3 regions of the Rhizobium sp. SJZ105 genome follow, and region 2 is predicted to be linked to each of the others. Evidence: riboswitches for the same ligand, from Rfam matches in the RefSeq annotation. Region 2 holds a riboswitch; each other region holds the start of a gene.
What was found. Region 2 has a riboswitch for thiamine pyrophosphate ahead of FB593_RS09765 (ABC transporter permease). Riboswitches for the same ligand answer to the same signal wherever they lie in the genome.

Region 1 (9,928 bases), on a different contig from region 2:
TCAGCGCCTTGAAGCCGTCCTCCGCATGCTCTTCCATGCCCTTGTTTTCTTCGGCCAGGCGGTTCTTCAACCAGTCCTTCTCGGCCTGCGTCAGGAACTTCGCCTTTTCCGGCGTATCGTCCAGATAGAAGAAGGTAACGATACCGGCGATCACGGCGGGAATACCCGTCGCCAGGAACACCCATTCCCAGCCGGCATAACCGAGGAAACCATCGAGATCGAGCAACATGCCGCCAAGCGGTGCGCCGATGGCATTGGCAAGCGCACTGAAGATCATGAACAAGCCGATCATGCGGCCGCGATAATCGCGCGGGAACCACAGCGTCATAAGGAACAGCACGCCCGGGAAGAAACCGGCCTCGCAAAGCCCGAGCAGGAAGCGCAGGATGTAGAACATCGTCGCATTCTGCGTGTAGGCAAGCGCGATGGTGACGGCACCCCAGGACACCAGAATGCGGGCGAACCATTTGCTGGCGCCGAAACGGTTGAGGAAAAGGTTGCTCGGAACCTCAAAGAGGAAATAGCCGATGAAGAACAGCGAAGCGCCAAGTCCGTAGGCATATTCGCTGAGGCTCAGCGCATCGACCATCTGCAGCTTGGCATAGCTGACATTCTGCCGGTCGATATAGGCGATGAGATAGAGAAGGCCAAGAAACGGCATCAGCCGCCAGGTGATCTTCGAGATTAGGGATTTTTCCGATACCATGTGCTTTTCCCTCCCTTCGATTGCTCGTCGAAATGCAAATGATAAGGGGACCCATCTATATGTGCGCCGCAAGATACGCAAGTTGCATTGCATCATAACCAATGCCGAAAGGGCTGCGAAACCGGCATTTTAGAGCCCTGAGTGCATGATGCGGCGCACATCAAAGCCGCCAGGTCACCGTTTTACGGTCTGCGTGCATTCATATTGCCGCGAAACCGGCAATCTGCTATGAAGACCGCCATGGGATCTAAATTCGGATGTCTCGCGCAGAATGTTTATGTGCTGCAGGACCACAAGCGTCTGCCGGCACGGTTTTTTGCGCGCATTTCCGGGGCGCTCAACAGCCGACTTAGGCTCGCCTGACAGCATCCGCTGTCCACCGCCTTACTGAACCCTGATTTTACCTTTCCATGACAAGGCATAGAGCCATGAGCGCACCCCGCACCTTATACGACAAGATCTGGGACGACCACGTCGTCAATCGTGACCCGGACGGAACCTGTCTTCTCTATATCGACCGTCACCTGGTCCATGAGGTGACGAGCCCGCAGGCCTTTGAAGGCCTGCGCATCGCCGGCCGTCCGGTCCATTCGCCCACCCGCACGCTTGCCGTCGTCGATCATAACGTGCCAACCACAGCCGACCGGCTGGAAGGCATCAAGAACGAGGAAAGCCGTATCCAGGTGGAAGCGCTTGCGCAGAATGCCAAGGATTTCGGTGTCGAATATTATTCCGAGCGCGACAAGCGTCAGGGCATCGTCCACATCGTTGGCCCGGAACAGGGCTTCACCCTGCCGGGCATGACGATTGTTTGCGGCGACAGCCACACCTCCACCCATGGTGCTTTCGGCGCGCTGGCGCACGGCATCGGCACGTCGGAAGTGGAGCATGTGCTGGCGACCCAAACGCTGATCCAGAAAAAGGCCAAGAACATGCTGGTGCGTGTCGATGGCAAGGTTCCGGAAGGCGTCACCGCCAAGGACATCATCCTCGCCATTATCGGCGTGATTGGCACAGCGGGCGGCACCGGCCATGTGATTGAATTTGCCGGTGAGGCAATCCGCTCGCTCTCCATGGAAGGCCGCATGACGGTTTGCAACATGACCATCGAGGGCGGCGCCCGTGCAGGTCTGATCGCGCCTGATGAGACCACCTTTGACTACATCAAGGACAAGCCGCGCGCACCAAAGGGCGTGACGTTGGAACAGGCCATCGCCTACTGGAAAACGCTGAAATCCGATGAGGGCGCCCATTACGACAAGATCGTGGTGCTGGACGCCGCCAATCTGCCGCCGATCGTCTCCTGGGGCTCATCGCCTGAGGACGTGACGTCCGTCGAGGGCATCGTTCCCAATCCGGATGATATCGAGGAAGAAAACAAGCGTACTTCCAAGTGGCGTGCGCTGGATTATATGGGCTTGAAACCCGGTACGCGCATCACCGATATCGCCATCGACCGCGTTTTCATCGGCTCCTGCACCAATGGCCGTATCGAGGATTTGCGCGCAGCGGCAAAGATCGTCGACGGCCGCAAGGTCGCGCCCACCGTCTCGGCCATGATCGTGCCCGGCTCCGGTCTCGTGAAAGAGCAGGCGGAAAAGGAAGGTCTGGACAAGATTTTCCTCGAAGCCGGTTTCGAATGGCGCGAACCGGGCTGCTCCATGTGCCTTGCCATGAATGACGACCGCCTGAAGCCTGGCGAACGTTGCGCCTCCACCTCGAACCGCAACTTCGAGGGCCGCCAGGGCTACAAGAGCCGCACCCACCTCGTCTCCCCCGCCATGGCAGCGGCGGCGGCCATCGCCGGCCATTTCGTCGATGTTCGCGAGTGGCGGTAATTATCGATAACGTCTGAAACAAAAAACCCCGGATCACAATCCGGGGTTTTTTGTTAGCATCTCATTCCGCAATGATCTTCACCCGCTGGCCGGGCTGAAGCGTGGCGGTGGCGCTCATCGCATTCATCATGCGGAACATGTCGAGCTTGCGGTCGGTCCCCATCATCCGTGCGGCAATCGTTGCCACGGTTTCACCGGGCTTGACCGTCACCACGCGCACGCGCAGAGGTTTTAACGATGCGATCTCCTGCGGCGTCATCTTGCGGAAACTCGTGCGCAACACGTTGGCGATGGAATCGAGCTGCGTGTTACCCTTCGGCACGGCCGTCAGGAAGCGGAATATCTGCTGACCGACACGGATGACGGTAACGTCAAAGTCCCATTTGTCCGCCGTCGCACGGGCTGTCGCAGCCTCCAGACCGTTGATCTGCGTTTCCTTCACGGTTTCCGGCATCAGGCCGGCAACCCAGCCGCTGGTCAGGTAATTGGCAAGAGTGGTCTGTTTCGGATCGGCCACGCCGTCGAAACGGATCGCCACATCGCCCGGACCCGTCGCAAGAACGGCCTCGACCTTGTTGTCGATGACGAAACCTTCCGGCACATCGAAACGGATACCGAGCGTTCCGTGCAGGAAGGTCTGGCCCCGGACATAACCCTCCTGCGGGCTGTCGCCGTAAAGCAGGCCGTCTATGCCATCCAGAAACCAGTCGCGACCCCGATCCCCGACCTGACCGTCCTGGCCGAAGGCGCGGGCATGCCGGCGTGCAAGCTCGATGCGCTGCGGCGTGTTGGGGTGGCTGGAAAGAAAGTCGAGGCTCTGGTCATTTTCGGGATCAGCCGAGGAGAAACGCGCATAGGCTGCCATGGAATCCAGAAACCTCGGCGATGCGAAGGGGTCGTAGTCGGCCTCACCCAACATGCGCACGCCAATCACGTCCGCTTGCAACTCCTGCTGGCGCGAAAAAGCCGCAAGCCGCAGCTTGCCGCGCGCAAGCGCCTGCTTGCCGGCGAGATCGCTCGACAGAACCTCGGCGACCACACGGCTTGCAATCACCTCCGCCTCTTCCCGGCGCTGGCGCTCGATGCCGTGGTTTGCGGTAACGTGGCCCATCTCATGCGAAAGCACGGCGGCCACTTCCGAGGCATCGTTGGCGAGAGCCAGAAGCCCGCGCGTCACGTAAAGATACCCACCCGGCAGCGCAAAAGCGTTGATAGCAGGCGAGTTGAGGATGGTGATGCGATAGGATTGCTGCGGATTTTCCGAAACAGCCGTCAGCGCGCCGGCGATACGGGCGACAAGCCGCTCCGTCTTGGCATCACGATATTCGCCACCATAACTCGCCACAATACGCGGATGTTCGCGCGCGCCCATCTGCGCACGGGGATCGTTCTTCTGCACCTCTTCCACGGTCTGCGGATTGTCCGAGGGCCGCAAGGTGGACTGGTAGGCCGGGCTGAAAAGAGACTGACACGATGACAGGAATACGGCAGACGCCGTCAGCACGGAACACACGGCAGCCATCCTGCCCGAACGGCGAAGGCCTGAACGGGAGAAAAGTCTCCACTGCGCAGTCATGCTATTTCTCATTCTCTATGCCTGCCCCTAACGTTCCTGATCATCCGTTAATTGCAGACCAGAATAACAGATTCGCCCCAACGAGCCATGAAATGTCGAAACGGTAAAAACGATCCATCAAGTCCGGAATATTCCTGAAGAACGCAATAATTCTCGTCTTTTCTCGGGCAACGACTTGAAACTGGCAAGTGCAAATTAACGCCATTGAAGTTATCTAAAGCGATTGCCAGCGGCACGCGTCGAAAATAAGGCGATCAGCCGTTCAGAAAACTGTCGACCGCCTTCACATTTTGTGTGGCGAAGAAATCTATGGTCGAGCCCGCATAGACAACGCGGCCACGATCAAGAAAAACCACCCGCTGCGCCAGCTTTTTTATGTCGTCTGGATGGTGCGTAACAATAATCGCCGTATTTTTTGTTTCGGCATGCAAGTCGAGAAGCAGGGAGGTCATTCCCGCCCGCAGCCCCGGATCTAGGGCCGCGAAAGGCTCGTCCAGCAGCATGACCGGTTTTTTCCGGACCAGCGCACGCGCCAGCGCCGCCCTTTGCCTTTCCCCGCCGGAAAGCGTGCCCGGCAAACGTTTGTCAAAACCCGCAAGACCAACGCGTGTGAGCGCCACGTCGATCCTCTGCCTGTCTTCCTCCCCCAGCTTCAGCCCGGGGCTGATGCCGAGCGCGACATTGGTGAAGATATCGAGATGGGCGAAAAGATTATTATCCTGGAAGATCGAGGAGACCGGTCGTTCGGAGGGATCGAGCGCCTTCATGTCCCGCCCGCCGATCAGGACGCGCCCGGAATCGGGCAATTCAAAACCGGCGATGAGATTGAGGAGCGTCGACTTGCCAGAACCGGATGCACCGACAACGGCGGTCATCTGGCCTTGCGGGAATGTACAATCGAGATCGAAATCCTGCGTTCCGAGCCGCAGCCTGACCTTGTCCAGCCCCACGGCAAATTCGTCACCCGTCATATGCTCGCCCTTGCTGATTGGGATTGCCGTGAAACGCCGCCCGCGGCAAGCAGCAGGCAGACGACGCCAAGGATGAACGCGTATCCGGCGGCATCATTGGTGCGGTAGCTGCCCATATTGCTATAGACCAGCCATGGCAAGGTGATGAAATTTTCCGATCCGAACAGGGCAACCGCCCCAAGATCACCGAGCGACAGGGCCATGGCAAAGGAAAATGCCATCAGCAGCGGCCGCCGCAGAACCGGCAGATCGGCGAACCGCAGCCGCGTCAATCCCTGAAGCCCAAGGCTGGCGGAGAGCCGGGACGTGCGTAAAAAATGGCTGGTGAAGGCTGGCTCCAGCACCCGCATGGCAAGCGGCAACGCCATCAGCATGTTGATGAGTGCCACGAGAACGGGAGCATAAAAACTGACATCTCCAAAGGGCCGCAGCAACAGGAACCACCCGCTTCCCAGCACGACGGGCGGCACCAGCAGCACCAGCGATGACCCCGCCCCGAGCGTGGCGGACAAAAGGCGCAAGGGTTGAGCCGCGTGCCGTTTGGAACCCACGGCCCGTCGCGCACAGATGATCGCAAAGCAGCAGAGCACGACGAGAGTTGCGGAGAGCGCAGCGATTGCAAGGCTGGTCGCCGCCGCACGCAGGAAGATCGGCGCTGACAAAAGACGCGGCAGATCGGCCCCCAAACCCGAGACGGTTATGGCAACAAGCGGCAGGCCGACCAGCAGAACCGCAAAAATGATTGCCGCTCCGTCCCACAGGCGCACGCCAACACGCTTGCCGTCGAAACGGCGAACAGGGCGGCCAAGTGAAGCAATTTCCGCCTCGGGCGATGGCAAAAAGGCAAGAAGGCCGAGCAGAACTGCTGTGACTGCAATCTGCAAAACCGAAAGCGCGATTGCCCGTTGCGGATCGAAATCAAACCGCAGCGCCTGATAGATTGCGACCTCAAGTGTCGTCGCCGCCGGTCCACCGCCCAGCAGAAGCACTAGCGTGAAGCTGGTGGCGCACAGCATGAAGACAAGCCCGGCAATACCGGGAACAAGCCGCGAGACGGCCGGCCACTCGATGAAGCGGAAAACCGAAACCGGCCCCATGCCAAGACTTGCCGCCATCCGCCAATATTCGCCCGGAATCCGCTCCAGCCCGGCCAGCATCAGCCGCACCGCAAGCGGCAGATTGAAAAACACATGGGCGATGAGAATGCCGGAGAGGCCGTAAATACTGAAGGGCTGCTCCGCACCGGCAAAAACAAGGGCAGTATTCAAAACACCCTGCCTGCCCCAGATCGTGATGATGCCGAAGGCACCAACGATGACCGGCAGCCCCATCGGCACAGCCATCAACCTGATAATCCAAATCCGCCCGGGAAAATCCTGTCTGCGGGAGAGCGCAAGCGCCACCGGCAGGCCGAGAACAATAGAAAGAACAGTGGACAACGTTGCCTGATAGAGCGTGAAGCGCAGGATTCGCAGCGTGTAGGCATCCACGATTCCGGCGGCGGATGTACCGGCATCGAACGACAGTAGTGCTGAGACAGCAAGCGCCATGAACAGGAAAACGGCGGCAAACGCCGCCGTTCCGCCAATGATCGACCATCTGTAGTCGCGACGCAGCATCATGCGCGGGCGTGCCTCTTGCTCAGTTCATGCTCATGGCCGCAAGCCATTCGTCGATCCAGGCCTTGCGGTTCTTCGCCACCTCTTCCGGGTCCATCAGGAAGGTCTTCTGCGGTACGACGAGTTTGGAAAATGCCTCGGGCAGGGGCGTGGACGTTGCCGCGACCGGCATCATCCAGTTGTTTTCCGGAATGGCATCCTGAAATCCTGATGTGAGCGTGAAAGCGAGGAACTGCTTCGCCAGTTCCTTGTGCGGCGCGTTTTTGAGAAGGCCGGAAACCTCGATCTGGATGTAGTGCCCCTCGGAAAAACCCGCGGCCTGATAGCGATCCGTCTTTTCCGAGACCATGTGATAGGCAGGCGACGTGGTGTAGGAGAGCACCATCGGCACCTCACCCTTGGTGAAAAGGCCATAGGATTCCGACCAGCCCGGCGTGACGGTGAGAATGCGCTTCCGGAGCTTCGCCCAGGCTTCCGGTGCCTTGTCGCCGTAAACGGACTTCACCCAGAGCAGCAGGCCAAGCCCCGGCGTGGAGGTGCGCGGGTCCTGAATGGCGATTTTCTGTGAAGGATCGCCGTCCACCAGATCTTTCAGGCTCGTCGGCGGATTTTTTATCGTCTGCGTGTCATAGACAACGGCGAAATGACCGTAGTCGTAAGGGACGAAAATATCGTCCTTGTAACCGCCAGGCACCTTGGCCGCCGATGCATCGATACCGCTGATATCGAAGAGGCCGGTCTGTTTCGCTTCCGCGACCAGATTGGTGTCGAGACCAACAACGACATCCGCCTTCGACGCCGCCCCTTCAAGCTTCAGGCGGTTAAGCAGCGCCACGCCATCCGCCACACCGACGAAATTGACCGTGCAATTGCACACCTTCTCGAAGGCCTCTTTCACCTTGGGGCCGGGACCCCATTCGGAAACGAAGCTTTCATAGGTATAGACGGTCAGTTCCTGTCTGTCCTGAGCAGTGGCAATACCGGGCAGAAACAACGAAACGGCAACGAGGGAATTCAGGAAAAGACGACGGCGCACGGGTATCTCCTCAAAAAACGAAAAGGGAAATAGCCGCTTGCCTTAAGCCGTCTAATCCCTCCGCCGGTATGAACCGGATCAGGTTCTTCGGGTTGGCAAGCCTCTCAGCCTTTTGCACGCAAGCACAAAAGACACCCCGTTAGATCAAGATGATGATGTAGTCCCGCTGTCTCTGATTGGCAAGATGGCTGCCGTCAGGCCTGCTGCACCATGTGCACCAGTTCCCAGACATGGCCGTCGGGATCCTGAAAACTACCGGCATACATGAAACCGTGATCCTGAACCGGTTTCCAGCTGCTGCCACCCGAGGCGAGCGCCGTTTCGATCATCCGGTCGATTTCCTCACGGCTTCCCGCTGTGAGACAGGTCAGGACCTCGGTGCTGCGTTTGGCGTCGGCGATATCGCCATTGATGAAATCGCGAAAACGCTCCTCCTGAAGAAGCATCACGAAAATGTTCTCCTCAACGATCATGCAGAGCGTGCGGTCATCCGAATATTCCGGATTGAAGGTGAAACCGAGAGCCGTGAAGAAGCTTCTCGATGTCTCGATATTCTTGACCGGCAGATTGACGAAGATCATGCGCATTTTCTGAACTCCTCCGAACCCGCACAGGAAACGGCAATTCCGCCTCCCTGTCAAAGGTGGATGAGACCTCAGTCAAGAAATCGCAACCAAGTCACCCTTCAATTTCCTCGCGCAGCATCTCCAGCTCCAGCCATTCCTCTTCCATGGCTTCGAGCTTTTCGCGCAGCTTCGTCATTTCCTGCGCCAGCGTATTGAAGGTAGCCGGGTCCTTGGTGAACAGATTGGGATCGGCCATGCGCTGCTCACGCTTGGCGATTTCGCCCTGCGCCTTCTCCATCTCCTTTGGAAGGTTTTCGAGCGCAAATTTTTGCTTGAAGGAAAGCTTGCCCTTGGCCTTTGAAGGCTCCTGCGACGCGGAGGCGGAAGGGGCGGTCTTTGCCTTTTCCTGCTTCTCCGCCTTGCGCTTTTCTTCCGCAGCACCCTTGCGTTGCGCCATCATGTCCGAATAGCCGCCGGCATATTCGATCCAGCGTCCGTCCGGCTGGTCCGGATTGGCGGGCGCGATTGTGGAGGTGACGGTACGGTCGAGGAAATCGCGGTCGTGGCTGACGAGAATGACCGTGCCGGAAAAGCCCGCAACGATCTCCTGCAACAGATCGAGCGTTTCGATATCGAGATCGTTGGTCGGCTCGTCAAGGATCAGCAGGTTGGTAGGCCGCGCCAGAATGCGCGCAAGAATAAGACGGGCGCGCTCACCACCGGAGAGGTTGCGGATGGGCGTGCGGGCCTGTTCCGGCTGGAACAGGAAGTCCTTCATGTAACCCGTCACATGTTTCAACTCGCCATTGACCAGCAAATTGTCGCCGCGACCGTCGGTGAGGTAATGAGCGAGCGTATCGTTTGGATTGAGATCTTCACGCTTCTGGTCAAGTGTCGCGATTTCCAGATTGGTGCCGAGCTTTACCGTGCCGCTATCGGGCTGAAGCTGGCCGGTCAGCATCTTCAAAAGCGTTGTCTTGCCGGCACCGTTCGGCCCGACGAGACCGATGCAATCACCGCGATGCACCCGCAGCGAAAACGGCGCGATGATCACGCGCTCGCCGTAAGACTTGGTGATTGCGTCTGCCTCGATGACCAGTTTGCCGGATTCCCGCACCTCCGCAGCCGTCGCCTGCACGCTGCCCGGCGGTCCCTTGTGGCCGCGATAGTCCGCACGCATTGCCTGAAGCTCGCCCACGCGGCGCATGTTGCGCTTTCGTCTCGCGGTCACGCCGTAACGCATCCAGTGTTCTTCACGCTCGATGGCCTTGCCGAGCTTGTGCTGCTCCAGCTCTTCCTCTTCCAGCACCTTGTCGCGCCATTCCTCGAAATGCGCAAAACCGCGATTGAGACGACGGGACTGGCCGCGATCCAGCCACACGGTCGAGGTCGAAACCTTCTCCAGAAAACGCCTGTCGTGCGAGATCAGCACCAGCGCGCTACGCGTCTGCTGCAACTCGCCTTCAAGCCATTCGATGGTGGGCAAGTCCAGATGGTTGGTCGGCTCGTCCAGCATCAGAATATCGGGTTCAGGGGCCATGACGCGGGCAAGGGCCGCACGCCGCGCTTCGCCGCCGGACAGGCTATCCGGATGTTCCTGTCCCGTCAGGCCCAGA
Region 2 (9,928 bases):
CATCGCCATGGTGTTTCAGGACTACGCGCTTTACCCGCACAAGACGGTGCGTGAAAACATGGGTTTCAGCCTGAAGGTACGTGGTGTCAGCGCCTCGCAGGCCAATGCCAGCATTGATGAGGCAGCGAATATGCTGGGCATCAGCCATCTGCTGGACCGTCGTCCGGGCCAGCTTTCTGGCGGCCAGCGCCAGCGCGTGGCCATGGGTCGCGCCATCGTGCGCCGCCCGCAGGTGTTCCTGTTCGACGAGCCGCTTTCCAACCTCGATGCAAAACTGCGCGGACAGGTTCGCACGGAAATCAAGCGCCTGCACCAGCAGCTGGGCACCACCATCATCTACGTGACGCATGATCAGGTGGAGGCGATGACGCTGGCTGATCGCATCGTCATTCTGCGTGGCGGCGATATCGAGCAGGTGGGCACGCCGGACGAGGTCTATAACCGTCCGGAAAGCGTGTTCGTCGGCGGTTTCGTCGGTGCGCCTGCCATGAATTTCGCCCGCGCCAGAGTGACCGGCGACAGGCTGACATTTACGGACGGCAACTTTCTTCCACTGGCAGCAGTCAGACCGTCCCGTGAAACGGCGCTCGATGGACGGGAGGTCATCGTCGGCATTCGCCCTGAACATTTCGGTCCTGCCGGGGGATTTGACACACAGCTCTCCGTCAAGGTGCAGGTGGTGGAGCCTTTGGGGTCGGATACGCTGGTGCATTTCACCCTCGGTGATGCGGCGCTGACAGCGAGAATGCCGCCAGAGATGAAACCGGCTCCGAATGAGGAACTGAAGATCGGCCTCGACCCATCGAAGGTGCACCTGTTCGACGTGACGACGGAACGCTCCATTCAGTGACAGGATCGGGCCGCCACCGGCCCGGCTTCAAGATTTCAATAACGGGAGGAAAACATGAAATTCAAAGCCCTTACGGGAGCGGCGCTCTGCGCAACGATGCTCAGCTTTTCGGGACAGGCCTTTGCCGACGCCGAACTCAAAATCTTCGTTTCCAGCCAGCATCAACCCGATGTGTGGCGCAAGGCGCTCGATCAATATGAGGCGAAGACGCCGGGCGTGAAAGTCGTGATCGAGACCGGCGGCAATACCTCCGAAATGCAGGCGCAATATCTCAACACCGTCATGTCTGCCAAGGATTCGAGCCTCGACGTGCTGATGCTCGATGTCATCCGTCCCGCACAGTTCGCAACCGCTGGCTGGACCAGCGATTTCTCCGGCAAGGACTTGTCCGCCTACCTGCCGACCTATGCAGAAGCAAACACCGTGAACGGCAAGATCGTGGCGCTGCCGGCGTTCGCCGATTCCATGTTCCTCTACTATCGCAAGGACTTGCTGGACAAATACGGCATCCAGCCGCCGACCACCTGGGATGAGCTGAAGGAAGCCTCAAAAAAGGTGATGGAGGGCGAAAAGAACCCCGAACTTCAGGGCCTCTCCTTCCAGGGTAAGGCCATCGAAGGTGCGGTATGCACGTTCCTGCTGCCCTACTGGAGCGAAGGCAAGTCGCTGGTTCAAAACGGCAAGCTGAATTTCGACAATCAGGCGGCCGTGGATTCGCTGAAGCTCTGGAAGAGCTTCGTCGACGAAGGCATTTCCAAGAAGAACATTTCCGAAGTGGCGACCGACGACACGCGCAAGGAATTCCAGGCGGGCAAGGTTCTCTTCGCCGTCAACTGGTCCTACGCCTGGACCCATTTTCAGGGCAAGGAATCCCAAGTGAACGACAAGGTTGGCGTCGCCCGGTTGCCGGCCGTCAAGGGCGGAGAGCAGACGACGTGCCTCGGCGGCTGGGAATTCGGCGTTTCCGCCTATTCCAAGCAGCAGGACGAAGCCAAGAAACTGGTGGAATATCTGTCCAGTCAGGATGTTTCGAAGTTCATGGCCATCAATGCCGCGCTGCTGCCCACCTATGCCTCGCTCTACAAGGATGCTGATGTGACCAAGTCCATCCCTTGGTTTGCGGATGCTCTTCCGGTTGTTGAAACGGCAAAGGCCCGTCCGGTCACACCGCGTTACAACGAGGTCAGCGAAACGATCCGCACCACCGTCAATGGCGTGCTTGCGGGCGTGATGTCGCCGGAAGACGGCGCAAAGCAGATGGAAAGCCGTCTGCGCCGCGTATTGCGCTAAGCCCTGTGGCCGGGGGCGGCATGCAGGACATGCCGTTGCCGGCCTGTTTGGCCGAACCAGTGAAAATCGCCTGAACGGCGCGATAAACGGGCCGGGACTTAACCGGTCTGATCGGGAGACGATGACGTGAATTCAGTTGCGGGAGTGGCAGACGTGACGATGCCGGAGAGAACAATGGTCAGGGTGGACGAGAAACCGCAGCCGCGCTGGACGCGGTGGCTCGATCTCGGTGACCGGTCGCTTGCCGTGCTTTTGCTGGCGCCTGCAGCCATTCTTCTTTCGCTTATCATCGTCTATCCGGTGGCGCGTCTCGTCTACACCTCGTTTTTCAGCCTTTCGCTGACATCAGGTCTGCCGGCGGAATTCATCGGCTTTGAAAACTACACGGCGATGCTCGATGACCCGATTTTCTGGGAAACGACCTGGAATACGGTGCTGATAACGCTGATAACGGTGCCGGGAGCGCTGTTCATGGGCCTGGGCCTTGCGCTCCTCGCCAACCTGCCGTTTTCGATGCAATGGCCGATGCGCCTGTCGCTGCTCATCCCCTGGGCGCTGCCTCTGTCGTTCGCCGGCCTCATCTTCGCGTGGTTTTTCCACTACGAATACGGCGTGGTCAACGATGTGCTGAACCGGCTGGGCTTTGAAGGCATCATCTGGTTCAACTCGCCGAACTGGGCCTTCGCAGCCATTTGCCTGACCATCATCTGGAAGACCTCCTCCTTCATGGCACTGATGATCCTTGCAGGGCTGCAAACCATTCCGCGCTCGCTCTATGAAGCCGCCGATGTGGATGGCGCCGGCAAGCTCAGGCAGTTCTTCGAGATCACGCTGCCGCTCCTAAAGCCCTCGATCGTCGTTGCTCTCATCTTCCGTACGATTACGGCGCTGCAGACCTTTGATATTCCATACATGATGACCGGCGGCGGCCCCGGCACATCAACCACGACGCTCGCCATGTACATTCACCAGAACACCGTTTCCTTCCTCGATCTCGGTTACGGTTCGGCACTGGCGGTCATGATGTTTGCGCTCTCCATGTGCGTCACCGCCGTTTATCTCCGCATTATCAGGACGAAGGACTGATCCCATGAGCACCGTTGCGACCTCCTCCGGTCTGTCCTCCTTCTTCTCCGGCAAGCCGCTGCGCTTCATTGCCGCCTCCATATTGCTGGTCAACGGCCTGTTTCCTGCAATATGGATCCTGTTCACCTCGCTGAAAACCGAAGCGGAACTGACGGTGAAACCGATCACATGGTTTCCGCATGCGCCGACGCTTGCCAATTACATGCAGGCCTTTTCCGACCAGCCGTTGCACCTCTTCCTGTTCAACAGCTTCATGGTCGCGCTGCTTTCCACGGCACTCACAATTCTGATTTCGGTGCTGGCAGCCTATGCGCTGGCGCGGCTCGATCTCAAGTACCGGGCGCTGATCCTCTCGCTCATCATCGCCGTTTCCACATTCCCGCTGGTAACGCTGCTGGTGCCTCTGTTCGAGATCATGCGTGCGCTCAACCTGCTCAATAGCTGGACCGCTCTTATACTGCCTTACACCGTGCTCTCCCTGCCGGTCTGCACGCTGATGCTGGTATCCTTCTTCGAAAGCATCCCGCGCGATCTGGAAAACGCCGCCATGATTGATGGCTGCACCCGCATCGGCGCGCTGTTCAAGGTTGTCGTGCCGCTATGCGCGCCAGGCGTCTTCACCGCCGGTATTCTCGCTTTCGTGAACGCCTGGGACGAATTCCTGCTGGCGCTTTCCTTCAATTCCAATCCGGCACTGCGCACGCTGCCGGTCGGCATCCAGCTTTACCAGGGTGAGTTCGCTTTCCCCTGGCCCGTCATCTCGGCGGCGCTGGTGGTCGGCATCGTCCCGGTTGCGATCTTGATCGTCATCTTTCAGGAACGCGTCGTCTCCGGTCTCACCGCCGGCGGTCTTAAGGGTTAAACAGGTATAGTCATGCAATTCGAAAAGACCAAAGACGGCTTCACGCTTGCGATTGGCAGCCACACCATTCTTTCTCATTCGCCTGAGAACCCGGCTTTCTTTGCTGGTTTCGGCAAGGAGCGGATGGATATGTATCGCGGCAATTTCGATATCGAGGACTATGTCATCGAACGAACTGCGCTCCGCCACGCCGAAGTCAGTGGCGACAGCGTTACGCTGTCTTCCGCACCCGGGCAGGCCGCGCGCCTTCATCTGGCGCTGGATGGAAATGCCATCAGGGTCACGGCGCTGGATGAAACCATCAATCGGCTGTGGCTGCGGATCATCGCAGATGAGGACGAACATGTCTGGGGCGGTGGCGAACAGATGTCCTATTTCGACATGCGCGGCCGCCGCTTTCCGCTCTGGACCTCCGAACCCGGTGTCGGCCGCGACAAGACCGCTGAAATCACCTTCAAGGCTGACGTCAGCGGCAAGGCGGGTGGCGATTATTACAACACCAATTACCCGCAGCCGACCTATCTGTCGTCGCGCAAATATGCGCTGCATGTGGAAACCAGCGCCTATTCGGTCTTCGATTTCCGCGATGAAGATTTCCACGAAGTCGAGATATGGGCGATCCCCGAGAGGATCGAGTTTTTCACCGGTGATTGTTTCACCGATATCGTTTCCGCCCTCTCGCTGCGGTTCGGACGCCAGCCGGAACTGCCGGAGTGGGTCTATAGCGGCGCGATCATCGGGTTAAAGGATGGCGCCAACTCCTTTGCCCGGCTAGAAAAAATCCGCGCTGCCGGAACCAAGGTCTCCGGCCTGTGGTGCGAGGACTGGGTGGGGCTTCGCCAGACATCATTCGGCGCCCGGCTCTTCTGGGACTGGCAGGCCAATGAGGCGCGTTATCCGCATTTGCGTCAGAAGATCGCGGAGCTTGCCGATCAGGGCATTCGTTTTCTGGGATACGTGAACCCCTATCTCTGCGTCGACGGCCCGCTTTTTCCGGAGGCGGAGGCGGCCGGTTATTTCGCCACCGGCGCGGACGGCAAGACGGCGCTCGTGGATTTCGGCGAGTTCGATTGTGGCGTGGTCGATTTCACCAATCCGGCCGCAGCCGAGTGGTTTTCCGAAGAGATCATCGGCAAGAACATGCTGGATTTCGGCCTTTCCGGCTGGATGGCCGATTTCGGCGAATATCTGCCGATCGACATCACGCTATCGAACGGCATCGACGCCAAGCTGATGCACAATGCCTGGCCGACGCTCTGGGCAGAGGTCAACGCCAAGGCTGTTGAAAGCCGTGGCAAAACCGGCGAAGCGCTGTTCTTCATGCGGGCGGGCTTTACCGGTGTGCAAGCCCACTGCCCGCTGCTGTGGGGCGGCGACCAGTCCGTCGATTTCTCCCGCCATGACGGTCTCGTCACCGTCATATGCGGTGCGCTGTCCTCCGGTCTTCTCGGTAATGCCTATCACCATTCCGATATTGGCGGTTATACCAGCCTGTTCGGCAATGTCAGAACCCCGGAACTCATCATGCGCTGGACGGAGATGGCAGCCTTTACCCCTGTCATGCGAACCCATGAGGGCAATCGCCCGCGCGACAATCTCCAGATCGATCAGGACGAGACGGTTCTTGGCCATTTTGCCCGCATGACGGCAATCTATGTCGCACTCGCCCCCTATCTGAAATCGCTTTCCACTGAAGCGGCCAAAACCGGCCTGCCGGTACAGCGCCCGCTTTTCCTGCATCACGAGAACGACCGGCAGACCTATGCCATTCAGGACAGCTATCTCTACGGGGCCGACATGCTGGTCGCACCCGTGTGGAAGGCGGGGGAGACGCAGCGCACGCTTTACCTTCCGGGCGATGGTGAATGGGTGCATCTTTGGAGTGGCGCGCGGTATTTTGGCGGGCACGAGTTCACCGTGGACGCTCCGATAGGCCAGCCGGCTGTGTTCTACCGCGCTGAAACGCCCTTTACTGCGTTATTTGAACAGCTTCGCAATATCGTTTGAAGCATCACCTTCCGGCTATTTCCAAAAAACGCCGCAAATATTGCGGCGTTCAATCGATGCTTTAGCAGGCCTCGCTAAAACGGCCATCAGCCCGTCAGGCGTGGTGATGTAATGGCTTTCTTGAACAGCACCGTCATCGCGTCGCTGATGCCCTGGGACGGGCTGACTTCGAAATACAGGCCCGGGGAAGCACAGCTCTGCATGCGTGAGCCGATTTCCGCCTGAAAGGGCTTGATCCAGCTATTATACCAATCATTCGTCGGCAGCGGCAGATAGGTGGTATAAAGCACCGCGATACGAAAACCCTTTTCCTTCAATTTCGTACAGTCTTTGATGTCGATCGGCTCCTGACAGCGGCCTCCCGTCAGTTTTTTCGTACAGGAGGAGGGCTTGTAACTGTCGCCCACCCCGTCTGAAACAAAGAAAATAACCTTATCCGGGTTCGCCGAGCTTGCGCCCGTGCCCGAACTGCCGACCTTATCTCCAATCTGGATCAGTGCCCGGTCGAAATCTGTTTGCTGGTCGTTGTTGTATCCCTGATAGGGGATCGACATCAGGTTGATTTCACCAGCTTTTTTCTTTGCTGCGTCCAGATCCGATGTTAGCGAAACGACCTCAAGCAGCTTGGTATCTTCCGCCCGTTCCCCAAAGGTATAGACGGCCATGCGATATTGATTGCTGCTTTTGCGCGTGGACTTTGCCGTGTCCATCAGGCTGGCGGTTGCCTTGGCAACCACGTCGATACGCGTCGTAACCCCGAGTTTCTTGGCCTTGAAGTAATAGCTGTTCGGGTCTGCCACGCCGTCCTTCACGATGTGACAGGCAAAAGCGCATTTATCGCCAGTATTCGCAACCAGGGTGGCAACATCCGTGGGTGTCGCGCCCACTCCCATGGAAGGCGTATTATCAAGCAGAAGATAGAAATCGCTGAAGGTTTCCGTTTCGTATTTGGCCGTGGCCGTGCCGCCAACCGAAACGAAATCCTTCCCCAGAAGCCCTGAGAGCGTCGTGCTGACCGACGCCTTGAAGCTGACGGACGACTCGACCACATTGCCGTGCTTGATCACCGAAACATCGACAGAGGTTATGGTGTAGTCCGCGTCGCCGCGCTGATTGCCATCGAAGAATGCCCGGGCTTCTTCATTGCCGACGGGAATGACACCGTCCCCCGACATCTTCTTTGCCGCCTGAACACTTGCGGACATATCGGCGACTGCCGCCAGAGCCGCGGAATCCGCCGCCTGCTGCAGATCGGCTTTGACCGACATGCCGCGCGTAATATCGAGCGCCACACCGGCAGCACCGCACAGAGGCACCATGAGCAGCGCGGTCAGAATGCCAAAATTTCCAGATTTCTCTTGCCAGAAGTTTTTCAAGTTCGCCCCCAACCAATCTGGGAGCTGAAGCTAATACAGCGGAATTGAAAAGCGGTTTCAATAAATAACTAATTTTTGATTAACTTAATATAATCGACAACTAATATGTTCGCGGCAAATTCGCCAATATTCTCGTTAACTTTCAACGTTGACATTACTTCAAAACCCTCCTAGCAAAACAGTCTCTTCCGAGGGGAGCACCTGACGGTGCTGAGATGGCGATGAGCCGGACCCTTGAACCTGATCCGGGTCATGCCGGCGTAGGAACGGAAACTGTAGCGCGTTTGCGTTACTGCCCTTTCTCTTCTCCGCTTTGCCCGGATCTCCGTGATCGCCACAGCTGGAGACCGAACGATGATGATGAAACATCCTTCCCTTCGTATACGGTACGGCTGCGTCTGAGCCCCGGCCGATGCGTGCCTCCCATGCGCTGAAGGGCGTCGTTCTTATTCTGATTGTCTGGCAGCTGGGCATCTGGCTGTTTGCACCGCCCCGCTACATCCTGCCCTCGCCCGCCGATGTTGCCGCAGCACTCCTGCGCCAGCCAGCCTTCCTGTTCGGACAGGCCATGGTGACATCAGGTGAAATGGCTGTCGGGCTTGCGGCTGGCATTGCCGCCGGCATTCTCGTTGCCTTTACGATTGCCGCCGTCCCGCGTTTTGGCCGCCTCGTCTGGCCCATGGTTCTCGTGTTGCAGGCATTTCCGGTCTTCGTGCTGGCCCCCATTCTCGTACTCTGGTTCGGTTTCGGCATGGCCTCGAAAGTTGTCATGACGGCGATCATCATCTTTTTCCCCGTCGCTTCAGCCTTCACCGACGGCCTCAATCGCACGGATCGGACAATCCTCGATGCCGCCTCGCTGACGGAGGCGAGCCACTGGCAAATCCTCACCCGGCTGCGTGTGCCGCTGGCGCTTCCCTCACTCATTTCCGGACTGAGGGTCGCAGCTCCGCTCGCCCCGCTCGGCGCGGTCATTGGCGAATGGGTGGGCGCCTCCGCCGGGCTCGGTTTTGTCATGATCCAGTCAAATGCCCGCATGCAGACCGACACAATGTTCGCCGCCATGACCATTCTCGCCGTCATGGCGGTGCTGCTGCGGCTTGTCGTCGACCGGGCAACGGCCAACCTCGCCCCCTGGGCCAAAGAAACAGACCACGTCATTCCTTTCAAACATTTGCGGAGACTTTCGGCACCATGAAACGAACTCTTCTTTCCCTCGTCGTCGCGGCAGCAAGCGTGCTTTCGCCCGCGCAATCGCAGGCGGCAGACAAGCTTACCGTATTGCTGGAATGGTTCGTGAACCCGGACCATGCACCGATGGTGATCGCCAAGGAACGCGGCCTTTTCGCCGATGCAGGGCTGGAGGTCGAGTTGATCCCGCCCGCAGACCCATCCGCCGTACCGCGTCTGGTCTCGGCAAAGCAGGCCGATATCGGCGTTCACTACCAGCCGAACCTCTATCTAGACCACGATGCAGGGCTGCCGCTCGTCCGTTTCGGAACGCTGGTCGAAACGCCGCTGAACACCGTCACCGTTCTGGCCGACGGGCCTATCAAGAGCCTGAAGGACCTGAAGGGCAAGAAGGTCGGCTTCTCCGTTTCCGGCTTCGAGGATGCGATGCTGAAGCGGATGCTGGAGAAGGAGGGACTGACGAAAGACGATGTGGAACTGGTCAACGTCAATTTCTCACTCTCGCCGTCCCTGATCGCGGGCAAGGTCGATGCCACGCTTGGCGGCTTCCGTAATTTCGAACTGACGCAGATGAAGCTTGAAGGCCACGAAGGCCGCTCGTTCTTCCCCGAGGAACACGGCGTGCCCGCCTATGACGAGCTCATATTCGTCACGCATCGTGATCTCGTGAAAGATAGCCGCCTGCCGCGTTTTCTCTCGGCCGTTGAGCAGGCCGCGATTTTCATCACCAACCACCCACAAGAATCCTGGCAGCTTTTCATCAAGGCCTATCCGAACCTTGACGACGCGCTGAACAAACAGGCGTTTTTCGATACGCTGCCGCGTTTCGCCAAACGTCCAGCCGCACTTGATCGCGCCCGCTACACACGCTTCGGCACCTTCATGCAGGACATGCAACTGATCAAGCAGGCGCCGGCGGTGGAAGACATTGCCGTGGAGTTGCAATAACCATGGCAAACAGTTTTCCGACTGCGGCGAAGGCCGCAGAGATCCTCGAAAGGGTAAGGCAGACGCGCCCGCGCGTGCATTGCCTGATGAACACCGTGGTACAGAAATTCACCGCGGATGGCATTACCGTCGTCGGCGGCATCCCCTCGATGACAACCTCACTCGAAGAAATCGGTGCTTTCGTCACGAAAGCCGATGCGGTGACGATCAATCTCGGCACGCTCGACGCCGACCGGCGCAAAGTCATTCGATTTGCCGTCGAGATCGCCCGCGCGGCTGGCAAGCCGTGGATTCTGGACCCCGTGCATTGCGACTATT
Region 3 (9,928 bases), on a different contig from region 2:
GCTTTGCATTGGTGGACACTCAGCCCTGAAGAATGGACGGCGATCAGGCTCAGCCTGTGGGTGTCCTCCATCGCCATGTTCGCCAGCCTGCCCTTCGGCATTGCGGTTGCCGTCGCGCTGGCGCGCGGGCGCTTCTGGGGCAAGTCGCTGCTCAATGGCATTGTCCACCTGCCGCTCATTCTGCCGCCCGTCGTCACCGGCTTTCTGCTGCTCGTCCTCTTCGGCCGCAGAGGCGCCATCGGCCAGTTTCTCGACAGCTGGTTCGGCATCGTCTTTTCCTTTCGCTGGACGGGGGCGGCGCTCGCATGCGCCGTCATGGCGTTTCCGCTGATGGTGCGCTCCATCCGCCTCTCTATCGAAGCGGTGGACAGCAAGCTGGAAGAGGCGGCCGGAACCCTGGGTGCAAGCCCCCTATGGGTGTTCCTCACCGTCACGCTTCCCCTGATCCTGCCCGGCATCATCGCGGGCATGATCCTCGCTTTCGCCAAGGCCATGGGCGAATTCGGCGCGACCATCACCTTCGTTTCCAATATTCCCGGCGAAACCCAGACGCTGTCCGCCGCCATCTACACTTTCACGCAGGTTCCGGGCGGCGATGCAGGCGCATTGCGGCTGACCATCGTTTCCGTCGTGATTTCCATGTCGGCCTTGCTCGTCTCGGAGTTTCTGGCCCGCATCATCGGCAAACGGGTGAGCATGGAATGACGCTTTCTGTCTCCACCCGCCACCGCCTCGGCTCCTTCGAACTCAACGCGTCATTCACCTCTGATGGCGGCGTTACAGCGCTTTTCGGACGCTCTGGCTCCGGTAAGACGTCGATGATCCGCATCATCGCAGGTCTGCTGCGGCCAGATAGTGGTCAGGTATCGCTCGATGGCGAAGTGCTGGCCGATAGCGGAAAGCGCCTGTTCCTGCCGGCGCACAGGCGCCATTTTGGTTATGTTTTTCAGGAAGCGCGGCTGTTTCCTCATCTCAGCGTTGCCCAGAACCTGAACTACGGCAAATGGTTCGCTACGGAAAAAGCTGAGCAGGCGAATGAAAACCGCATTATCGACATGCTTGGCATCGGCCATCTTCTCCAGCGTCGTCCGAACAAGCTTTCCGGCGGTGAAAAACAACGGGTCGCCATCGGCCGCGCACTCCTGTCATCGCCCAGACTACTGTTGATGGACGAACCTCTCGCCTCACTGGACGAGGAACGAAAGGCCGAGATCATCCCTTATCTGGAACGGCTACGCGACGAGACGAAAATCCCGATCTTCTATGTCAGCCACTCCATCCAGGAAGTCGCCCGCCTTGCCGACCGCATAGTTGTTATGAAGGACGGCAAGGTGGAGGCACAGGGAAAAGCGGCCGACGTGCTGTCACGGTCGGATTTCAGCGCACATCTTGAGCGACGAGAAGCGGGCAGCATCCTTTCGGGACACATCGAAAGCTTCGATGAAAGGCACGGGCTTGCTGCCGTAAGGCTCTGCTCGTCGCTCCTGCAGGTTCCAGCAAAAGGAGGAACACCCCGCACCCCGGCACGCGTGCTGATACCGGCGCGTGACGTCATGCTTGCCACGGCAAAACCCGAAGGCCTGAGCGCCCTTAACATCCTCGAAGGCCATATTGCTGGCATCTCCGCCAGCGAAGATGGCATGGTAACCGTTCAGGTGGATTGCGGCGGCGATATTATCCAGTCGCGTATCACCGATCTGTCGCGCGAACGTCTCCAGCTGGAACCCGGGAAACCGGTACATGCGATCATAAAGTCGGCGGCTCTCGATCCGTATTAATGATGGCGGCATCTGGATTGCGGTTGGCCTCAAGCCAGTCGATATCCTTGCGCAGGGCCTCATTCATCCGCTTTTCCATGCTGCGATACCGTTCAAGCAATTCGGCACCGAATGCGGTCAGCGCGGCCCCACCACCCTGCTTGCCGCCCCGCTGGGATTCGATCACCGGCTGCCTGAACATATGGTTCAGCGCATCCACAAGCAGCCATGCACGGCGATAGGACATGTCCATCGCTCGCCCGGCGGCCGAGATCGAACCGGTCTCGACAATCAGCTCCATCAACTCGATCTTACCGTGGCCGAGACGATCTCCGGGCGGAAAATCGATGCGGAGAACGGGCTTCAGTGGCTGATGTATCTTGCTCATCGGCTAGAAACCCCGGCCATGAAGATCGTGATAGGCTTGCTGCGCACCGTGCTGCGGCAGAGCCTTCGCCTCGTAAACACCGCGCGCCACCGCGCGCGCCATAACGATGGTAGCGAGATGGCAGAGTTCCGCGAAATGAGCGCCGCCCTCAAGCGGCTTCTCACCGGTCGCAGCCGAAAACATGGTGTCGCCGTCGCTCGGCAGATGGGCGGGCAGCACGGCGCGCGCCAGCCCGTCATGCGCCATGATGGAAAGGCGGTGCGCCTGCGCTTTGGTAAGGACGGCATCGGTGACCACGGCGCCGATGGTCGTCGCGGTGAGGTTGACGCCCTTGAGACGAAGCGCGGTATGATCCGGTTCGAAACGATCAGGAAAACCGCAGTCGCCGAACTCGCCCTGCTCTTCAAAAGGCGCAGACCAGAAATGGCGGCTGGTGCCAACGGTTGCCGAGCCAAGCGCATTGACGGCGACGATGGCCGCCACCTTGTAACCGCCGGAACTGATAGCGCTTGCCGAACCAAGTCCGCCCTTGAAGGTGGCGGTGGTCGCCCCCGTTCCCGCGCCGACTGTTCCAAGCCCGAAGGGCTCCGCACGCGCCGCCCTGAAAGCCGCATAGCCCATCTCGCGATAGGGCGAATGCAGCCCCCACTCCTTGTTGCCACCATTCAGCAGATCCATGAGGATCGCCTGCGGCACAATGGGAACACGGGTGGAACCGACTTGCAGGCCACGCCCGATCTCGCGCAGACCGGCCTGAACACCACCCGCCGCATCCAGCCCGAAGGCCGAACCGCCTGAAAGTACGAAGGCATCCACGGTTTCCACCGTCATCGCCGGGTCGAGCAGGCCGGTATCACGACCACCGGGCGCCCCGCCAAGAACCGAACCGGAGGCGATTACGGGTTTTTCGAAAACGATTGCGGTGACGCCGGAGCCGAGTGCAAGATCGGTGACATTGCCGACCAAAATCCCATTGATATCCGTCAGAAGATTATTGCGTGCCGCCATGCCGTTCCCCTTTTCTCCCGGTATCCCGCCGCCACGGGGCACTGTCAACGCAAAAGGTGAATCAGGAAAATACCGCCGTGCCAATCACCGGTGTCGAGGGAATGGCCATATCTCTCGGCTCCAGCGGCCCCGCCACAAAAGCCTGATGCCCGGCCTCAATGGCGCGGGCGAAAGCTTCCGCCATTGAGGCCGGGTCACCCGCCCCCGCGACCGCCGTGTTGAGCAGAACAGCATCGTAACCAAGCTCCATCACCGTCACCGCATGTGACGGCCGGCCGATACCGGCATCGACGATCAGCGGCACATCCGGAAAACGCGCCCGCATGGATTTCAGCCCCATCAGATTAAGCGGGCCCATGGCGCTGCCGATCGGCGCGCACCAGGGCATCAGCACCTTGCAACCCGCATCCAGGAGCTTTTCCGCCACGACAAGATCATCAGTCGTATACGGAAAGACTTCGAAACCATCGTCGCAGAGAATTTTCGCCGCTTCGACGAGCGCAAAGACATCGGGCTGCAAGGTGTCGTGATGGCCGATGACCTCCAGCTTGATCCAGTTGGTGTGAAAAACCTCACGCGCCATCTTCGCCGTCAGCACCGCTTCCTTCACGGTATGGCAGCCAGCCGTATTGGGCAGAATGTAACGATCCAGCTCGCGGATCAGCTCAAAAAACTGGCCACCCTTCTTGCCGCCTGCCGTTTCCCGACGCAGCGAAATCGTCAGAATATCCGTGTTGCTGGCCCGCACTGCATCGGCAAGCACGGCGGGAGACGGATAACGCGCCGTGCCGAGCAGGAGGCGCGACGAGACCTCACGGCCATAAAGCGTCAGCATGGCCTCAACCTCCCTGCATCGGCGAGAGGATTTCGACACGGTCGAACGCCTTCAATCGATAATCAGCGCGCTCTTCCGAATGCACCAGATCGCCATTGACCGCCGTCGCCAGCCACTCGCCTTCATAATCGAGGCTGGTGAGTAACCCGGCCAGCGTCTCGGTGGCGAGATCAAGCTCGTCGCCATTCACCAAAAGTTTCATGATCCTGTTCCTTTCCAGAGATATCTTGGCAGATGATTTCAGCCGCCTGCCGCGCCATCGCCGGCGACAGCAGGAAGCCATGCCGGTGGGCGCCGTTGATGAAGACGGTCCGGCCGTCCTGCGTAACTTTCGGCAGATTGTTGGGATAGGCGGGGCGCACGCCCGTTCCGGTCTCGATGATTTCCGCTTCGCCGAAGGCCGGATGTACGGCATAGGCGGCGTTCAGAAACTCCATCATCGAGCGCGCTGAAATGGCTCCGGCATCCTCTGTCTCGATCATCGTCGCCCCCACCATGAAGCGACCCGGCTCACGCGGCACGATGTAAAGCGGAATGCGCGGATGTAAGAGCCGGACGGCGCGCGACAGGGAAACCTCTGACGTGACGAGATAGAGCATTTCTCCCCGCACGCCGCGAAGATTGGCAATCTCGCCCACCGCCGCAGCGCCGGTGCAATCCACCACCCGATCGAACGGCTGCTCATCCACCGGAATACCCATATGAAACCGCACGCCCAAGCCGCAAAGCCGCGTATGCAGCGATTTGAGCGCAAGGCGCGGATCGAGATGCCCCTCGCCCGGGAAATAAAGCCCGGAGCGGAACCGCCCGGCAAGGTCAGGCTCCAGAGCGGCGATGTCACCCTCATCCACCCACTGGTATCCAGTTGTTCTGGATGCGAAACGCGAAAGCTCGGCTTTGTCGCGGGCGGGCGCGACGACCAGCGTGCCGTGTCTGATGACAAGGCCGGGGGTCGCCTCATCCCACCAGTCGAGAGCCGCCTGACCGAGCGTTAGTACCGCCTCGTCCGCACTTTCACGCTCGCACCAGGGCGCCAGCATTCCGCCCGCATAAAAGGATGCGCCGCGCGAGGCTTCAGCATTGCGCTCCGAAACCTCCACGGTTGCGCCGCGCCGCGCCAGTTCGAAGGCCGCCGTCAGACCGGCGACCCCCGTTCCTTTAACAAGGACACGCATGCTACTGGCCGTCTGCCGGGGTCGCGAGCGGCATGTAAAGCTCGCCACCTTCCTTGAAGCGCGCGGCCATGGCCTCCAGCCCTTCCTTCTGCGCCTCGGCGCGGATGTCGTGGGAAATCCGCATCGAGCAGAATTTCGGCCCGCACATGGAGCAGAAATGTGCGACCTTGTGCGCCTCCTTCGGCAGGGTCTCGTCATGGAAGGAGCGCGCCGTGTCCGGATCCAGCGACAGGTTGAACTGGTCTTCCCAACGGAACTCGAACCTTGCACGCGACAGCGCATCGTCCCGCACCTGTGCCGCCGGATGCCCCTTGGCGAGATCGGCCGCGTGAGCCGCGATCTTGTAGGTGATGACACCGACCTTCACGTCGTTACGATCAGGCAGACCCAGATGTTCCTTCGGCGTGACATAGCAGAGCATCGCCGTGCCAAACCAGCCGATCATCGCTGCCCCGATGCCGGAAGTGATGTGGTCGTAACCGGGGGCGATATCGGTCGTTAGCGGCCCAAGCGTATAAAAGGGCGCCTCACCGCAGGTCTTCAACTGCTTGTCCATGTTCTCCTTGATCTTGTGCATCGGCACATGGCCGGGGCCCTCGATCATGACCTGGCAATCCTTCGCCCATGCGATCTGTGTCAGCTCACCGAGCGTCTCCAGCTCGGCAAATTGCGCGGCGTCGTTGGCGTCGGCAATCGAACCGGGCCGCAACCCGTCACCCAGCGAGAAGGAAACGTCATAGGCACGGCAGATGTCGCAGATCTCGTCGAAATGCTCGTAGAGGAAGCTTTCCTTGTGATGATGCAGACACCACTTGGCCATAATCGACCCGCCGCGTGAGACGATACCGGTGACACGGTTGACGGTAAGCGGAATGTAATGCAGCCGAACACCGGCATGGATGGTGAAATAATCCACGCCTTGCTCCGCCTGTTCGATCAACGTGTCGCGGAACACTTCCCAGTTCAGGTCCTCGGCAATGCCGTTGACCTTCTCCAGCGCCTGATAAAGCGGCACCGTGCCGATCGGCACCGGCGAATTGCGGATGATCCATTCGCGGATATTGTGGATGTTGCGCCCGGTCGAAAGGTCCATGACGGTATCGGCACCCCAGCGGATCGCCCAGACCATCTTCTCCACCTCTTCGGCCATGGAGGAGGTGACGGCGGAATTGCCGATATTGGCGTTGATCTTGACCAGAAAATTACGGCCGATGATCATCGGCTCAAGCTCGAGGTGATTGATGTTGGCCGGGATGATGGCGCGACCCGATGCGACTTCCTGACGGACGAACTCTGGCGTCACATAATCGGGTATCTGCGCGCCAAAACTCTCCCCATCACGAGCCAGCTTCTCCTTCGCCGCTTCGCGCCCCAGATTTTCGCGGATGGCGATGAACTCCATTTCCGGCGTGATGATGCCTGCCCGTGCATAGGCAAGCTGCGTTACGGCTTTTCCTTCCGTGGCCCTCAGCGGCTGGTGGCGCACGGCAAATTCAGGCGTCAGCCGCTCGCCGGTGGCAAAGCCGTTATCCTCCGGTTTGACGTGCCGACCGTCGTAAGCCGCGACATCGCCGCGCGCTACAACCCAGTCGTGACGCAGGCGCGGCAGACCCTTTTCGATCAGAACGTTATGCAATGGATCGGTATAGGGGCCTGAGGAATCATAGACCGTGACCGGCGGTTCTCCCGCCGTCGGGTGGACGGTGATTTCGCGCATCGGCACGCGAATATGCGGATGCAAAATTCCGGTTTTGTGGATTTTCGTGGAGGCGGGATGCGGCCCGGTTGTGACGACAAGCGGGATATTCTTGGCAACGATATTCATCATGAGGCTCCAAAGTTTGACAGTGGAGACCCAGTTCGAGCCGGAATGATGGAAAATACCGACGCGTCGGCAGCGCAAGTTACACGCATTCCGACCTTCGGTCTTTGCACCGTCCCTACGCCAGTATGAACTGGATCAGGTTCAACGGGTCACTGCGCATAAAAGCAGAATCTCAGCCCCTTGACGGGACACCCCTGGTGAATGGACACAAGAGAAAACACCGCCCGACATTTGTCAAGGGTGCTGCTGATGGCTGGCAAAGGTGGACGAACAACAAAAGCGCCGTTAGTGGTAATTAACCTAACGGTTTAGGCGAATATTATCGTTTTCAAATTAACGATAAGCACAAACCATCCTGATGTTAAATTCATGGGAGATAAGTCGGAATGAATGCGACTATTCGTGAAATACTGGCAAAATTCGGCCAGCTTCCTACCCCCGTCGATACGATTGAAAACGAAGCAGATCTTTATGCAGCAGGTCTTTCTTCCTTTGCCTCGGTGCAATTGATGCTGGGTATCGAGGAAGCTTTCGATATCGAATTCCCCGACAACCTCTTGAACCGCAAGTCCTTTGCCAGCATCAAGGCCATTGAAGACACCGTTAAGCTCATTCTGGATGGTAAAGAGGCAGCCTGATGAATGTGACCGTTGCGCCGCAGGATGAAACGCTGTCCGCGCGCGCAAGCCGCGTCGCAGCAATTGCCGCCAAACACGCGGACGAGGTGGACGTCACCGGTCGCTTCCCGGAGGAAGCCGTCAACGCGCTGAGACAAGAGCGCCTTCTCGGCATTCAGGTCCCGTCCTCTCTTGGTGGCGAAGGCGCATCCATACAGCAAATCGCCGATATCTGCGCCCGGCTTGGCCAAGCCTGTTCGGCAACCGCGATGATTTTCGCCATGCACCACATCAAGGCATCGAGCCTTGTGGAACACGGCGAGACAAGCCCATGGCATGCGGGCTTCATGAGCCGCATCGCAAGCGAACAGCTTCTGCTCGCATCGGCCACGACCGAAGGCGGAATCGGCGGCAATCTGCGCAATTCCATCTGCGCGATTGAGGTCGAAGGAGACATCTGCCGGCTGGAGAAGGACGCCACCGTCATTTCCTACGGCAGCAATGCGGATGCCATCCTCATCACCTCGCGCGCCCACAAGGATGCCGCCCCGGCCGATCAGGTGATGACCGTCTTCCTGAAAGATCAGTACAAACTCGAGAAGACCCATGTCTGGGACACACTCGGCATGCGCGGCACCTGTTCGGACGGTTTCCTGTTCCGCGGCGAGGCGCCGGCGGTGCAGATATTCCCAAAACCCTTTGCGGAAATCGCCGCGCAATCCATGCTTGCAAGCTCGCATCTTCTGTGGAGTGCCGTTTGGTATGGCATCGCGTCGGATGCGGTGCTGCGCGCGCAATCCTTCGTCAGGACGGCTGCACGCAAGTCGCCCGGTGTCACACCGCCAGGCGCTATCCACATTGCCGAAATTTCCACGAAATTGCAGGTGGTCAAATCCAACGTCATTGCGGGCGTAAAGGCTTACGAAGACACCAAGAGCGACCCGGACAAGCTGATGTCCATGGCGTTCGCGGTTGCCATGAACAATGTGAAGATCTGTTCTTCGGAAACCATTCTGGAGATCATCGACCAAGCGATGCTGGTCTGCGGCATCATGGGTTACAAGAACGGTACGCCCTACAGCCTTGGCCGACACCTGCGCGACGCGCATTCCGCGCGCCTGATGATTTCCAACGACCGTATTCTCGGCAATTCCGCCAATCTCCTGCTGGTTCACAAGCAGGACACCAGCCTCTTGGGATAAGACCATGGATATGCAAACATCGTTTCTCGATCGACTGTTCGAAGAAGGCCTGCTGATTGAAACGGGTGTCGATGGTCTTTACGGACGCAGCGGCCAGTTCGAGGACGTCATTGCCGCATTCGAACGCCTGATCGACCGCACCGGCGGCCCGGACAGTGCAGAGGCGATCCGCTTCCCGCCCGGCATCAACCGCGCCTATTTCGAAAAGAGCGGTTACATGAAAAGCTTCCCGCAGCTTGCGGGCACGGTGCATTCCTTCTGCGGTTGCGAACTTGACCATGTCAGCCTTCTCAAATCCATGGATGAGGGCGGCGACTGGACAAAGGACCAGAAAGCAACCGATATCGTGCTGACGCCGGCCGCTTGCTACCCTCTTTATCCGACCATCGCCAAGCGCGGCGCATTGCCTTCCGGCGGCGGTCTCTACGACATCCAGTCCTATTGTTTCCGCCATGAACCCTCGAAGGACCCGGCACGTCAGCAGCTTTTCCGCATGCGGGAATATGTGCGCATGGGCACGGAGAGTGATGTGACCGAATTCCGCCAGACATGGATGGATCGCGGCGTGGCGATGATGGAAGCCGTGGGCCTTGAAGTGACCATCGACGTGGCCAACGATCCCTTCTTCGGCCGCGCCGGCAAAATGCTCGCCAACAACCAGCGCGACCAGAACCTGAAATTCGAACTGTTGATCCCCGTCACATCCGCCACCAACCCGACGGCCTGCATGAGCTTCAATTACCATCAGGACGCCTTTGGCCAGAAATGGGGATTGAACCTCGACAATGGTGATGTGGCTCACACTGCCTGCGTCGGTTTCGGCCTTGAGCGCATAGCGCTGGCACTTTTTGCGCATCACGGACTGGATGTAAAAACATGGCCCGAAAAGGCCTTGAAAACACTCTGGGGCTAACCATTCATGCGGCAGATTTTCCCCGATCTCGATCCCAAAAATTATGTGCAGCACCCGCTTCATTCTTCGGAAAGAATGTGGCCGGAGACCAATTGCTACATCGACTTGTGGATCGAGGTGCTGGCCTCAAAAAGGTTGCCGCCTGAGGCCATGTTCGGCTTCACACTGACGCAGGATTTCGAAGGCGACCAGTTCACCTTCTTCAAAG

Region 1: it holds a riboswitch for thiamine pyrophosphate, as region 2 does, so the genes downstream of both, thiB (thiamine ABC transporter substrate binding subunit) here and FB593_RS09765 (ABC transporter permease) in region 2, are expected to answer to the same signal.
Region 3: it holds a riboswitch for thiamine pyrophosphate, as region 2 does, so the genes downstream of both, thiC (phosphomethylpyrimidine synthase ThiC) here and FB593_RS09765 (ABC transporter permease) in region 2, are expected to answer to the same signal.

The regions. Positions count from the first base shown of each region.
Region 1 is NZ_VIUP01000004.1:195,886-205,813, reverse strand. Features, by position in the region: gene FB593_RS15820 (MFS transporter) at 1-706, opposite strand, end outside; gene leuC (3-isopropylmalate dehydratase large subunit) at 1,135-2,544, shown strand; gene FB593_RS15805 (M48 family metalloprotease) at 2,606-4,066, opposite strand; gene FB593_RS15795 (thiamine ABC transporter ATP-binding protein) at 4,375-5,091, opposite strand; gene thiP (thiamine/thiamine pyrophosphate ABC transporter permease ThiP) at 5,088-6,713, opposite strand; gene thiB (thiamine ABC transporter substrate binding subunit) at 6,733-7,746, opposite strand; TPP riboswitch at 7,785-7,895, opposite strand; gene FB593_RS15780 (VOC family protein) at 7,941-8,333, opposite strand; gene FB593_RS15775 (ABC-F family ATP-binding cassette domain-containing protein) at 8,425-9,928, opposite strand, start outside.
Region 2 is NZ_VIUP01000002.1:112,686-122,613, forward strand. Features, by position in the region: gene FB593_RS09735 (ABC transporter ATP-binding protein) at 1-850, shown strand, start outside; gene FB593_RS09740 (ABC transporter substrate-binding protein) at 905-2,140, shown strand; gene FB593_RS09745 (carbohydrate ABC transporter permease) at 2,315-3,226, shown strand; gene FB593_RS09750 (carbohydrate ABC transporter permease) at 3,231-4,088, shown strand; gene FB593_RS09755 (alpha-glucosidase) at 4,101-6,095, shown strand; gene FB593_RS09760 (TadE/TadG family type IV pilus assembly protein) at 6,182-7,471, opposite strand; TPP riboswitch at 7,653-7,755, shown strand; gene FB593_RS09765 (ABC transporter permease) at 7,884-8,669, shown strand; gene FB593_RS09770 (ABC transporter substrate-binding protein) at 8,666-9,610, shown strand; gene FB593_RS09775 (hydroxyethylthiazole kinase) at 9,613-9,928, shown strand, end outside.
Region 3 is NZ_VIUP01000004.1:354,273-364,200, reverse strand. Features, by position in the region: gene modB (molybdate ABC transporter permease subunit) at 1-705, shown strand, start outside; gene modC (molybdenum ABC transporter ATP-binding protein) at 702-1,778, shown strand; gene FB593_RS16540 (winged helix-turn-helix domain-containing protein) at 1,747-2,145, opposite strand; gene FB593_RS16535 (P1 family peptidase) at 2,149-3,153, opposite strand; gene FB593_RS16530 (thiazole synthase) at 3,215-3,988, opposite strand; gene thiS (sulfur carrier protein ThiS) at 3,993-4,190, opposite strand; gene thiO (glycine oxidase ThiO) at 4,159-5,163, opposite strand; gene thiC (phosphomethylpyrimidine synthase ThiC) at 5,165-6,988, opposite strand; TPP riboswitch at 7,083-7,194, opposite strand; gene FB593_RS16510 (acyl carrier protein) at 7,375-7,626, shown strand; gene FB593_RS16505 (acyl-CoA dehydrogenase family protein) at 7,626-8,807, shown strand; gene FB593_RS16500 (amino acid--[acyl-carrier-protein] ligase) at 8,812-9,720, shown strand; gene FB593_RS16495 (DUF1839 family protein) at 9,727-9,928, shown strand, end outside.